Regions from separate parts of the Brevibacillus sp. 7WMA2 genome, predicted to be linked through region 1. Evidence: riboswitches for the same ligand, from Rfam matches in the RefSeq annotation. Region 1 holds a riboswitch; each other region holds the start of a gene.
What was found. A riboswitch is a leader RNA that binds a small molecule or an ion and turns the genes downstream of it on or off. The one in region 1 is predicted to bind thiamine pyrophosphate.

Region 1 (4,232 bases):
TAATGAGCGTTTTAAATAATTAATCCCATACCGATTTTCTTCCATTGTTAATAGATAAGGGATCGAACAAACCCCTTCGCCATTCGCCATGTTTAAGCGATTCTCTATTTCAGCTATAAAAGGACGATCCTCTTTTACTTTTAAGGTAGGATACTCTGCATAGAGAAACAATGAGTTTGGTTTTACCTTCTCTTCAAAATGAAGCCGATTCTCGTTCATCTGTGGACGCAAGCGCTCATGACAAATCTTATACAAGGGCTCAAAGCCGGATACCAGAAAGAAATCCTCACTAAGCTGTATACGAAGTGGTTTATCTGTTATGGTATTAAATACGGGTGCAATCAAGGTTGGCATGATGATCCCTCCATTCGCCACGGCTTTATAGGGTATGACTCTTATAAAGGCTTCTGGCCGTTTTTACTTAGATGCTGATCCTTGTTCCTGACTCAAACGCTTAATGATATTTTCATTCTCAATCATATCCTCTTGCTTGTCCGCATACAACAATCCATAATGGGTTAGCATAGTAGAAATTTGATTATTATCCGTTAAAATGACATGCAGAACAGCTTTATTTTTGAAATCATAATACTCCAGAACTCTTCCTAGGTCGCGTGTTGGCGCTCCATATACCTTTTTGATATCCTCTAGAGTTAGTTGCTTTCCAGTCTCAAGATTTTTCATCAAATCTCCGCGTTTTAACATCACTTGGGCAGCTACTAATGTAGGATTAGCCGTTTTGGTAAAATATAAGGGGTAGGCTTTATTCCATTTTGCCCCTGTTAGTGGGTTGATCTTGATAAAAGCTACTTCTTGCTCTACTTCTGGATTTGGTCCATTCTCTTCTTTTAAATTGGTACGAAAATTACTTTTAATGGTCTTTTTTTCTACAGCAGGTCCATATATTTTTTCCATCTGAGCTAGTGTCGTTTTCCCAATCGTAGCTTGCTCTGTAAACTTGAGCTCAGCTGTGAGATCTATCTGATTAACCTTTATATCTTGGGCTTGTTCAGTAGGCGTAGTATTTGATTGATTTCCACTACAGCCTGTTACAAGTAATAAGCTAGCTAGCACTGCCATAAACATCGATCTTTTTTTCATGAAAATCTGTCCTCTCCTGTTTAACTATAATTCACAGCGTTACAAACACTTCCCTGTGCATGCGATACCAATTTCCCTCCCATACTAATCACGAAGGAGCTGATAAGGATGGCAAAAGATGATTTCTTAGTAGAAAATCCGCATCAAACATATAATAACCAATTTCAAGGCTTAGAACAAACCGGGAAACCTTTACCAGGAACCAAAAAGGTAAAGCAAAAGAATCATTCCCGTCAAGTTAAAACACGCGAAGGATAATCCTCTACTAACAAACCGCTTGTCCTTGGCCGGATTGGCGGTTTTGTTTATTTGTCCCACACGTAACGTCCATCAGTCCTATTGACCCACATTTTCCCATATGATATGGTAAAAGGGCAACTACATATGGATACGGGAGCTTGGATGAAGCCAGGCTGAGAGGGTGGAGAACTCTGCTACCGACCGTGAAACCTGATCTGGATAATGCCAGCGTAGGAAACGATCCCATACGAATGACTTCGTTTATTTCAGCATGTTTATTTTGTATGGATAAGAGCCGTCAGCCTTTGCTGTATGGCTCTTTTTTAGTTTGTCGCTCCTACCGTCCCTAGCTAGTTGCCAAATGATGTTGGGAGGTATAGCAATGTCTATTTTATCAACTCCGTCTTTTTTTCCAGCAAGTCGCAAGAGATATGTGACAGGCTCAAGGCCTGATCTACTGGTTCCGTTTCGTGAAATTATGCTTTCCCCTACTGTTGATCAGCAAGGGCGCGTTACTCCAAATGCTCCTTTGCAAGTGTATGATACGAGCGGACCCTACACAGATGAAACACTGTTTGAAACGATTGATCTAAGCAAAGGTCTTGCACCACTCCGCTCTCCTTGGATTTTAGAGCGGAAGGACACAGAAACATATGGAGTCTCCAAAAATCTTGCCCCTACAAAATCAAAGGCCGCTAACCCGCTTCCTGTTCAAGAATTTGAAAATCGTCCATCTCTGCGAGCACGTAAAAGAAAACGCGTCACTCAGCTGCATTATGCACGTAAAGGCATCATTACACCTGAAATGGAATTCGCAGCGATACGTGAGGGAATAAAGCCAGAGGTAGTACGTCAAGAAATTGCCAGTGGACGCGCCATATTGCCGGCTAATATAAATCACCCTGAGCTTGAGCCTATGCTTATTGGAAAGCAATTTTCGGTAAAAATAAACGCTAATATTGGAAATTCGGCTGTTCTTTCCTCCATAGAAGATGAAGTTGAAAAAATGGTCTGGGCAATTCGCTGGGGAGCGGATACCATCATGGATTTATCGACCGGTAAAAATATTCACACGACACGTGAATGGATTTTACGGAATGCTCCTGTACCAGTCGGAACTGTACCATTGTATCAAGCTTTGGAGAAAGCGGGAGGACAACCAGAGAATTTATCCTGGGAATTATACCGGGATACGTTAATCGAGCAAGCAGAACAAGGTGTGGACTATTTCACAGTACATGCTGGACTTTTGCTTCGTTACATCCCCCTTACCATGAACCGCGTGACAGGAATCGTTTCGCGAGGAGGTTCCATTATGGCCTCTTGGTGTCTTACCTATCATCAGGAGAATTTCTTGTATACACATTTCCGTGAGATTTGTGAAATTGCAAGTGCTTACGATATCTCACTCTCCTTAGGGGATGGTCTGCGGCCGGGGTCCATTGCGGATGCCAATGATGCTGCTCAAATGGCGGAATTAGAAACCTTGGGTGAACTAACGAAAATTGCCTGGGAGTATGATGTTCAGGTCATGATCGAAGGGCCGGGACATGTTCCTATGCACAAGATTAAAGAAAACGTAGACATTCAGCAGGATATTTGTCAGGAGGCTCCCTTCTATACGTTAGGGCCGCTTACAACCGATATTGCCCCCGGATATGATCACATTACCTCTGCCATTGGTGCTGCTATGATTGGCTGGTTTGGTACTGCGATGCTATGCTATGTAACACCGAAAGAACATTTAGGATTGCCTAATAAGCATGATGTAAAAGAAGGGGTCATCGCCTATAAAATCGCAGCGCATGCCGCCGATCTAGCAAAAGGTCATCCCCTTGCTCAAGCATGGGATGATGCGATGTCAAAAGCACGATTTGAATTTCGCTGGCACGATCAATTTCATTTATCATTAGATCCCGAGCGAGCACGCGATTATCATGATGAAGCCCTTCCCGCTGAACCAGCTAAAACAGCACATTTTTGCTCGATGTGTGGGCCGAAATTTTGCAGTATGAAAATTAGCCATGAGTTAAAAGGAATGGTTGATAACAGTCCATTGGCAGATAAAAGTACAGCAAGTCTTGAAGATTCTCTCATTGAAACAGGACTTTCTCAAAAGGCAGAAGAGTTTAAACGCTCTGGCTCTAAAATGTATACCTGAGCTCTTTTATTAGCTTGTATTACACAGTATACTGTACACCCTGTTTTCTTTTTCTTGTAAGCTAATATGATCTTCTTTTATGAGTAAAGAAAAAAGGTTGCTGGAATAAACCAGCAACCTTTTTTTATAGAAAGCAATTATTTTACCACTACGTGGATCGGACGACCAAGCGCCATTTCCGCAGCTTCCAATGTTACTTCGCCCAAAGTTGGGTGAGCATGGATAGTTAGCTCGATATCTTCTAATGTAGCACCCATCTCAATAGCCAAAGCTACTTCAGATACGATGTTAGAAGCATCTTCCCCAACGAATTGTGCACCGAGAACTACTCCTGTTTCTTTGTCAGCAATGATTTTTGCAAATCCTTCGCCGGCATTAACAGATAGAGCACGTCCGTTAGCAGCATAAGGGAAACGACCTACAACTACATCTAGACCTTGTTCTTTTGCTTCTCTTTCAGAGATACCCACACTGGACATTTCTGGATCGGAGAATACAACAGAAGGAATGCACTTGTAATCCACTTCAGCCGCATGTCCCGCAATTGCTTCAGCAGCCACTTTACCTTCATAAGAAGCTTTGTGAGCTAGCGCAAGACCTGGAACAATGTCACCAATCGCGTAGATGTGTGGTAGACTTGTACGACCTTGTTTATCTACTTCGATCAATCCGCGCTCGTTCATTTTCATGCCGATTGCTTCAAGACCGATATCATTTGTGTTTGGCTTAC
Region 2 (4,232 bases), 2.2 Mb from region 1:
GAGGCTACTATCCATCCTATACGAAGCGCTATTTTGCTGAAAATGATATTCAAATCGTTATAGAGGAAGGCGACGAAGAGCTATTGCGCACGTATAAAGTAGACTATCTAGGTTTTAGCTACTATGTAAGTAGAACGGCAACAGTAACCCCTGAAAAAGCTGGAGAGACAAATGGCAATCTCATCATGGGTGGAGTAAAAAACCCGTATTTGAAAGCAACAGATTGGGGATGGGAAATCGATCCGAAAGGTCTGCGTATTGCCCTTAATATCTTGTACGATCGATATCAGGTGCCACTGTTTATTGTGGAAAATGGATTAGGGGCAGTTGATGTTGTAGAAGACGGGGATGTCATTGTGGATGATTACCGCATTGCATACTTAAAGGATCACATTGCGGAAATGAAAGAAGCGATTGCAGATGGTGTTGACCTGATTGGTTACACAACATGGGGACCAATTGATTTAGTTAGTGCCTCCACTGCAGAGATGAAGAAGCGTTACGGATTCATTTATGTAGATAAGGATAATGAAGGAAAAGGAACTCTGCGAAGATTGAAAAAGAAAAGCTTCTACTGGTATAAAAATGTCATTGCTAGTAATGGAGAAGTATTAGATTAAAATGCTAGAGGCGCTAGGTTTTTTATAACCTTTGCGCCTTTTCTTATTTTGATAGAAAAGTCATAAATAAAAATAAAATATAAAGAGTGGTCTGGAAGTTTCAGTACGCTCTTTATATCCTCTATGAATGGACTGGATTAATCGGACAATCACGCTCTTTTCTACAAACAAAGCAGTGGATTTTCTTTGCGCCACTAACCGCTTTTATGCTTGCGGTTCTAGGTTTTACTCTAATTGTAAATGCCATGAAGAAGCGATATGAAGAGGCTTATAATCGAACACCTTATGTCTAAAGAATGAAAAAATCCCCCCTTCTCTTCAAGGATTTGAAGAAAAGGGAGGCAGTTCACCTGAGCGGTCAAATTTTTAATTCGCCAAGCCTTACCAATTCTACTACGGCTTGTGACCGCCCTTTCACGCCCAATTTCTGCATGACGTTACTAATGTGATTTCTGACTGTTTTTTCGCTAATGAAGAGCTGTCCTGCTATCTCTTTTGTGGTCTTGTCTTGGACCAGGAGTTCAAACACTTCTCTTTCGCGATTAGTTAATAACGGTTTACTTTGGTCGCTACTCTTCAAAACGTGCCACCCCTCCTTGTGGGCTCTACAGGAACAAGGTTGAGGGATACAGTCACCTTATCCTATGTCAGGGGGAGTGTGTTGGTGCCGAAGTAGCAGGCTTTTTAGGCTTTTGCCTTACATACTATTCATAGGATAAGTGGGGGGTACCTCGGCCCACTCAATTTCTGTTTTTTTCCTATATCTTGTAAAAGATCTAGCTTGTTTCAACTGATTTTTCGCTTTTGTTAGATGCAAAGTCATAGAACGTACCATTGAAAAAACAATTATAATGAAGCAAATGAAGCAAATGACGCTTCAAAGAAGTACTTTGCAAAATAGTAGTAATATGTTATGGTATTATTTGAATTTGTAACATTGAAAACGAAATAAGCATGTACTAAACGGGGGCCGGGCAAATACGGCTGAGATTGTAACAGAATGCGTTACTGACCGTAGAACCTGAACTGGGTAATGCCAGCGGAGGGAGAGGTAGCTGACTTCAAGTGCGAAAGCTGTAGCTCTATCGTCGAGATAGGGTTGTATCGCCGAGTTGAGAACCATCCGTCTAGGGTGGTTTTTTTGTGTGTAAAACATGAAAAACGCTCTTTACAATCAACTGGCTGATACAATTTGCTCTAATTTGTATTTATAGTCTATATAAACTTGAGTTGGACCCTTTCTATTTCTGCTGCTTACATACATACTGCATCAGAATGAGGAGGAATTGAAATGTCACGAACACGACTGGTTATCATGATGGAAATAGCTATCATGGCAGCAATAGCTGTTATTTTAAGTAAGGTAAAGTTGTTTGCCATGCCTCAAGGGGGAAGCGTATCGCTGGTAATGGTACCGATAGCTCTCTTGGCGTTTCGCCGTGGTTGGGTAGCAGGCGTAATCACAGGCGGGCTAGTAGGCATGGTTAAATTCTTTTTTGGTGGCGAGATGGTCCATCCGATTCAAATGGTGTTAGATTATCCTCTATCCTATGCCGTGCTAGGCTTTGGTGCGTTCCTGTACGCTAGTAAGACACAAAGCAAAGCAACAAAAATTGTCTCCATCTGGGGAGGATTGCTAGTGGGAATTGCGCTATGCTTGGCTATTCGCACGACTTCAGGAGCTGTTTGGTTTGGGAGCTATGCCCCGGAAGGAACACCTGCAACACTTTATTCCTTCAGTTATAATGCAACTTATCTGATACCTGAGTATGTGATTACGGCTTTGGTCGTTACATTACTAGCAAATGGGGCACCTCAATTGTTTCAGCAGAATGCGGGCGCTTATCGACGTACATAATAAAGTAGTTTATAAAAAAGCGAAGAGAAGGGAGCTACTTCCTCTCTTGGCTTTTTTTAATATTAGTGAAAATAAAAGCGGTTTGTTACAAAAAAATATTCGAAAGAACGTGAAAAGGTATGGTTTTTTATTATGGAAAAAGTTACATAATTGTGAAATTAAGAAAAAACTATCGAAATTTTGCTCTTTCATTCCCAGTTGCTTACTAGAAGTAAAAACATTACGTTATACTGAGGATTGAAGGCTAGGAGGGATCGTGGATGAAAGAGGAGTTCTGGAAGGCGATAGTAGAATGCGATCCAAATTATGATCAACTATTCTTTTATGGCCTTAGCACGACGGGTATTTTTTGCAAGCCGTCATGCAAATCAAGGACACCCAAAAGAGAGCATGTGAAGATTTATTATGCGGCGTCCGATGCCATTGCTGCAGGTTTTCGTCCTTGCAAGCGTTGTAGACCATCTGAACCAACCTGGAAATCAGCGGAAGAAGATGCGGCGACCCGTTTGCTAGAGATGATTCACGATTGCTATAACCAACCCGTAACTCTGCGTGAAATGGCGTCACGTCTCTATGTGAGTCCTTTTTATTTGCAGCGTTGTTTTTCTCGTTGTATGAAGATAACGCCAGGGAAATATTTAACGCGCATCCGAATAGATGAAGCGAAGAAGCAACTACTAGAAACAGATCGAAATGTTTCCATGATTGCAAGCAGAGTAGGTTTTCGTAATAGTGCCTATTTTGCCGCTGTTTTTCAGAAAGAAACAGGTTGTACACCTACTCAATACCGCTTACAGCAGAAGAAACAGGGAAAAACAGGGACGACACGCTAAGTGCATCTGCTGTATAACGGGAGAACATACATATAAAAAAAGAATGGAAGAACAGAGTTGAAAGCGTTTCTGTATGCTTGCAGAAACGCCTTTTTGTACGAGGAAAAGACAGATAAAAAGCACCTCCTGTCATGTCGCGAGATTCGCAAACTAAGAGGTGCTTTTTGTCGTGTCTACATTTTTACCTTCTCTCACCCATGATGCGCTCTAAAAAATAATCGACTGTTACAGCTAATATGCCAACAAATAAGGGAGTTAATGGTGTTAACAAGACACCAGGAATCCATGTGGTATTCACGAGATAAAAAATGAAGGTCGTTGCTAAAATTTCAGGTATCAATTTCCAATTTCTTGAGATATGTAGTCTTTGCATTATGTATAAAAGGACTGGTTCAAGAATTAGTTCGTACAGCATTAACATGAAAAAGGAGACGACTGCAAAGGAAACGAGTGTCCAGAAATCAGATTTGTCGACAAACATAGGAAATAGAGTGCCGACTGTCCAGAGAATCGTAACCAATAAGAACACGACGATAGCGCTTGAGAATAAAACCAGCAAAGTTGCAATAGCGATAGCTAGACCATTAATCCAGAATCCGCCTTGCTGTCGATCCCCACTCGTCACAGCGCGTCGAAATAAAAAAAGTCCCGCTGTCGCACACAAGCCCACCAGTATGGCAAAAGTCATGTGGTTTGTCATATGTATCATCACCTACTATAAAAATAATACGTAGCAGGTGAGGGAAATGTTACAACAAAGCGGGGAAAAATGTAACCTTTTTGTAACCGTTCGAAATATGCCAAAGTTTACTCGACCCAGGTTGTTTTTTGAGTGATAGGCTTTCGAGCAGTTCGAGGTGTGGCTTCATCAGTTGGATAGCCAATAAATAAGGAACCAATTACTTTTTCTTGATCAGATAG
Region 3 (4,232 bases), 2.6 Mb from region 1:
AATGACGGAAACAGGAAGGCCTGTTGCGTCGACAGCGGTCAATTTCAAATAACCATAGGCGCCGGCGACTAGTACTCCAGCTGCAATAACACCCCACCAACGTTTCTTCATAATAGCCTCCTTAAAAAATTTGTTTACAATGGATTTACGCATCAACTGCTAAATGGTTACAAAAATTTATGTTAAATCAGTAAAACGTAAGGAATAACATTATTATAATAATATTTAGAAGAGACTGATTTTGAAATTGACGTGATTCCGTTAAATTCTGCGTGATAGAATAGAGAGGATATCGCGTACAATAATAAACATCAGTTTATTATTAGTTGTGCAACTTACGATTCAGGGGGTATTATCGTGACAAAAGCGATCCGTTTTAGTTATGACAAAGCATTGCCATTCGTTTCCGAACACGAAATGAAGCATTTAGAAGCGGCTGTAGGGATAGCGCATCAACAATTACATGAGGGTACAGGTGCAGGTAGCGATTATCTAGGCTGGGTAGACCTACCGGATACATATGATAAAGAAGAATACGCACGTATTAAAGCGGCGGCAGAAAAAATCAAGGCTGATTCTGATGTATTGCTCGTTATTGGTATCGGAGGCTCCTACCTTGGAGCTAAGGCAGTAATTGATGTACTAGGGCATACATTCTATAACTCTTTAACAAAAGAACAGCGCAAAGCACCTGAGATTTATTTCGTGGGTAATAATATTAGCCCTGTCTATTTGACTCACCTTATGCAGGTTATTGAAGGCAAGGAGGTTTCGGTCAACATTATTTCTAAATCCGGAACCACTACAGAGCCAGCTATCGCTTTCCGTATTTTCCGTGAGTTCATGGAGAAAAAGTATGGCAAGGAAGAAGCGCGTAAACGCATTTACGCAACAACAGATAAAGCGCGCGGGGCTTTGAAGCAAGTAGCGAACGAAGAAGGTTATGAGAGCTTCGTTATTCCAGATAATGTTGGTGGACGCTTCTCTGTTTTAACAGCAGTAGGATTGTTGCCTATCGCTGTATCAGGTGCAGATATCGATGCCTTGATGAGTGGGGCACAGGCAGCTCGTCAGCGCTATATGAATCCAGCTCTTGAAGAAAATGAATGCTATCAATATGCTGCTATCCGCAATTGCTTATTACGTAAAGGGAAGCAAATTGAGATGCTAGTAAGCTACGAACCTCAATTCCATTATTTTAATGAATGGTGGAAGCAGTTGTTTGGAGAGTCTGAAGGGAAGGATGGTCGCGGAATCTTCCCGGCTGCTGCTGATTTCTCTGCTGACCTTCATTCTATGGGGCAATTTATTCAAGACGGCTCGCGCAATTTGTTTGAAACGGTGCTTTCCGTTGCACAACCGGCGACTGACGTTGAAATCATGCAGGATGCCGCTAATTTAGATGGCTTGAACTTCCTTAGTGGAAAAGGCATGGATTTTGTTAACAAAAAGGCAATGGAAGGCACGATGTTAGCGCACATGGACGGCGGCGTTCCTAACCTTGTAGTTGAATTGCCTGAGCTATCAGCGTATCATATTGGTGAGCTTCTTTATTTCTTTGAAAAAGCATGCGGCATCAGCGGTTATCTGCTAGGTGTGAACCCATTTGATCAGCCTGGCGTAGAGGCTTATAAAGCGAACATGTTCGCACTTCTTGGTAAGCCAGGTTTTGAAAAGCAGAAGGCTGAGCTGGAGGCCCGCTTAAAAGGACAGTAAACCATGTATTTAACTGTAAAGGAAACAGCTGCTTATCTGGATATGCCTGAATGGTTTATACGAGAAAAGATAGCGGAGAGACGTATCCGTGCCGTCCATAATGGTGAGGACTACTTTATTAATAAGGAGCAGTTTACTTATCATATGGAGGAGCTAGAGAGACTGAAGGCTTTTGAAGAGGCGGAAAAATTCGAGCCAATTCCTGAAAGCTATGATTACAAGGACGAAGATTAATAATTTCACATTGATCTACTGGGGGAGTCCTAACTTGCAGGGCTGAGAGGACAGAGCGTGTCTGTTGACCCTTTTTACCTGATCCAGGTCATGCTGGCGAAGGGAAGTGGTTAGATTTGGTGTTAAGTGATTTCCCACTTTTCCTACGCGGAGAAGTGGGTTTTTTCATTTCTTTGTGTAGAGAGCCAATCGATTCCCCACTCAGTAGATACGAGAAAGGGTGAAGAACAATGAAAAGCTGTTCAGACATCATTGTGATTGGCGGAGGAATTATTGGTTTGGCGATTGCCACGGAACTTGCTCATGTAGGCATGACGGTTACTCTCATCGAAAAGGGAGTGTTTGGAGGGGAGGCATCCGTTGCAGCGGCGGGAATGCTTGCTCCTTTAAAGGAATTTACGAAGCCAGGGCCACTTCTTGACATGGGAATACGTTCATTGGAGCTATATAAGAATTGGGTGCTTGAACTGAAGGAGGCTACCGGCATTGATTGCCAGCTATCTACAGCAGGTATTTTGACAGTAGCCATGACCGACATGGAGGAGGAGTGGTTGCAGGAGCGCTACCAGTGGCAAAAGTCTGAAGGTTATGATATCCGATTGTTGTCTGGAAAAGAAGTGCAGAAACAAGAGCCACATCTATCAAAAATGGTACGCCAAGCCATCTATTCTCCACACGAGGCTGACATCAATAACCGTCTGTTAGTAGAAGCCCTAGTGATACAGGCCAAAAACCGACATGTTCGTTTATTCCAAAATACTGCTGTAATCAGATTAAAGCATACTGGAAGGAAAATGACTGGCGTTGTAACAGAGAAAGGGGAGCTGGAAGCTAATCACGTGATTGTAGCAGCCGGGGCGTGGACTGCTGATATCTTACGTCAGGTGGGAGTGGATGTACCTGTCTATCCAGTAAGGGGACAAATCGCGGCGGTTGATTCGAATCATTTGCCTCTTTCCCATGTAGTCTTTGGAAAAAACGGCTATCTAGTGCCTAAGCAGGATAGACGAATTATTGTTGGAGCTACAGAAGATTTAGCCGGCTTTGATCGCTCTTCCACTGTTTATGGTGTTTCGAAAGTATTAACGGGGGCAATGTCAATTGTACCAGCGATTTCCGAAGCTCCATTTTTACAGGCTTGGGCAGGATTACGGCCTGCTACGGCTGATGGACATCCTATTTTAGGGCCAGTTCCAAACTGGAGTGGGCTAACGCTAGCCTGCGGACACTACCGGAATGGAATCCTGTTAGCGCCGATTACGGCGAAGCTGATCGCCGAATATGCCAGTTCAGATGAAACAGAGCATATGAATCTTTTCTTGCCTAATAGGTTCAGTCTTGTTTCGTCCGAGGAAAAATGAGGAGAAGGCGCTCACCCTTTTCATAAAGCATGGGAGTTTGAGGAAGGTTAACAGAAAAAGGAGATGATCGCAGATGAAGCAATGGGCAAATAGATGGCAGCATATGGCGATAGTTGCTTTTACTGTGCTTCTGTTTACTGTATCTACCTCTTCAGAGATCGCATGGGCTCAACTACCATCTCCTGTACCTTCTGATCCGATACAAGGAGCTCTTATTTTGACGATGAATCCCCATGTAATCAAAGCAATCACTGACTACTATGGTTATCCACGAGCCTATGATCTATCCTCAGCCAAGGTGGTAGGTGTCTCTCGTCTAACCAATCAGCCTCATTCCTTTGAAGCTGTTTTTCAGGTGAAAACCTATGAGAGAAATCATTCACCGCCTTTTGCAATTGAAACGATTAAGCTTGCAGTACACCCAAACGGGGTACAATTGACTGGATATTCTCATCAAGGCGACGAGTGGGAGGAAAAGCGCAAGGTGGAGGAGCAACAGGTACAAAAGGAATTTGAGGATTACTTTCAAATAAAACTGGCTGGCTATCAGCAAATCGGATATTACCAAATTGCTCACCAATATCGCGATGATCCTGATCATGCCTTACTCTTGCTGAATCAGGAATTGCTCTCCCAAAAAGAAGCGATTCAAAAGCAAGTTTATCTATTGCCTATGACCTTTCTTGGTAAACGGGACGGCTACATCTTGTATAAGCGACCAGATGGGCGGCAGATCGTCTATTTTCTGCTGAAGGAGCTAGGGACCTGGAAGCTGGATAAGATGAAGCATGTACCTAGTAAGGAAGTGTCGAAAGTCAGCTTGGCATTCGTATAGAATAGCTCAAAAGCCGTCAGCAACTTGAAATGCTGACGGCTTTTGGAATGGAAAAACCAGTTTCATTTATGACTTAGGAAGAAGCG

Region 2: it holds a riboswitch for thiamine pyrophosphate, as region 1 does, so the genes downstream of both, thiT (energy-coupled thiamine transporter ThiT) here and thiC (phosphomethylpyrimidine synthase ThiC) in region 1, are expected to answer to the same signal.
Region 3: it holds a riboswitch for thiamine pyrophosphate, as region 1 does, so the genes downstream of both, thiO (glycine oxidase ThiO) here and thiC (phosphomethylpyrimidine synthase ThiC) in region 1, are expected to answer to the same signal.

What each region holds. Positions count from the first base shown of each region.
Region 1 is NZ_CP048799.1:1,886,115-1,890,346, forward strand. Features, by position in the region: gene GOP56_RS07025 (HEPN domain-containing protein) at 1-354, opposite strand, end outside; gene GOP56_RS07030 (peptidylprolyl isomerase) at 418-1,101, opposite strand; gene GOP56_RS07035 (hypothetical protein) at 1,210-1,359, shown strand; TPP riboswitch at 1,482-1,598, shown strand; gene thiC (phosphomethylpyrimidine synthase ThiC) at 1,724-3,502, shown strand; gene lpdA (dihydrolipoyl dehydrogenase) at 3,640-4,232, opposite strand, start outside.
Region 2 is NZ_CP048799.1:5,048,692-5,052,923, forward strand. Features, by position in the region: gene GOP56_RS21780 (aryl-phospho-beta-d-glucosidase) at 1-620, shown strand, start outside; gene GOP56_RS21785 (helix-turn-helix domain-containing protein) at 979-1,200, opposite strand; TPP riboswitch at 1,574-1,685, shown strand; gene thiT (energy-coupled thiamine transporter ThiT) at 1,912-2,478, shown strand; gene GOP56_RS21795 (bifunctional transcriptional activator/DNA repair enzyme AdaA) at 2,739-3,311, shown strand; gene GOP56_RS21800 (hypothetical protein) at 3,493-4,011, opposite strand; gene GOP56_RS21805 (nitroreductase family protein) at 4,119-4,232, opposite strand, start outside.
Region 3 is NZ_CP048799.1:4,459,421-4,463,652, forward strand. Features, by position in the region: gene GOP56_RS19225 (efflux RND transporter periplasmic adaptor subunit) at 1-111, opposite strand, end outside; gene GOP56_RS19230 (glucose-6-phosphate isomerase) at 358-1,716, shown strand; gene GOP56_RS19235 (excisionase family DNA-binding protein) at 1,720-1,950, shown strand; TPP riboswitch at 1,961-2,072, shown strand; gene thiO (glycine oxidase ThiO) at 2,181-3,311, shown strand; gene GOP56_RS19245 (DUF3888 domain-containing protein) at 3,385-4,146, shown strand; gene GOP56_RS19250 (glycosyl hydrolase family 18 protein) at 4,213-4,232, opposite strand, start outside.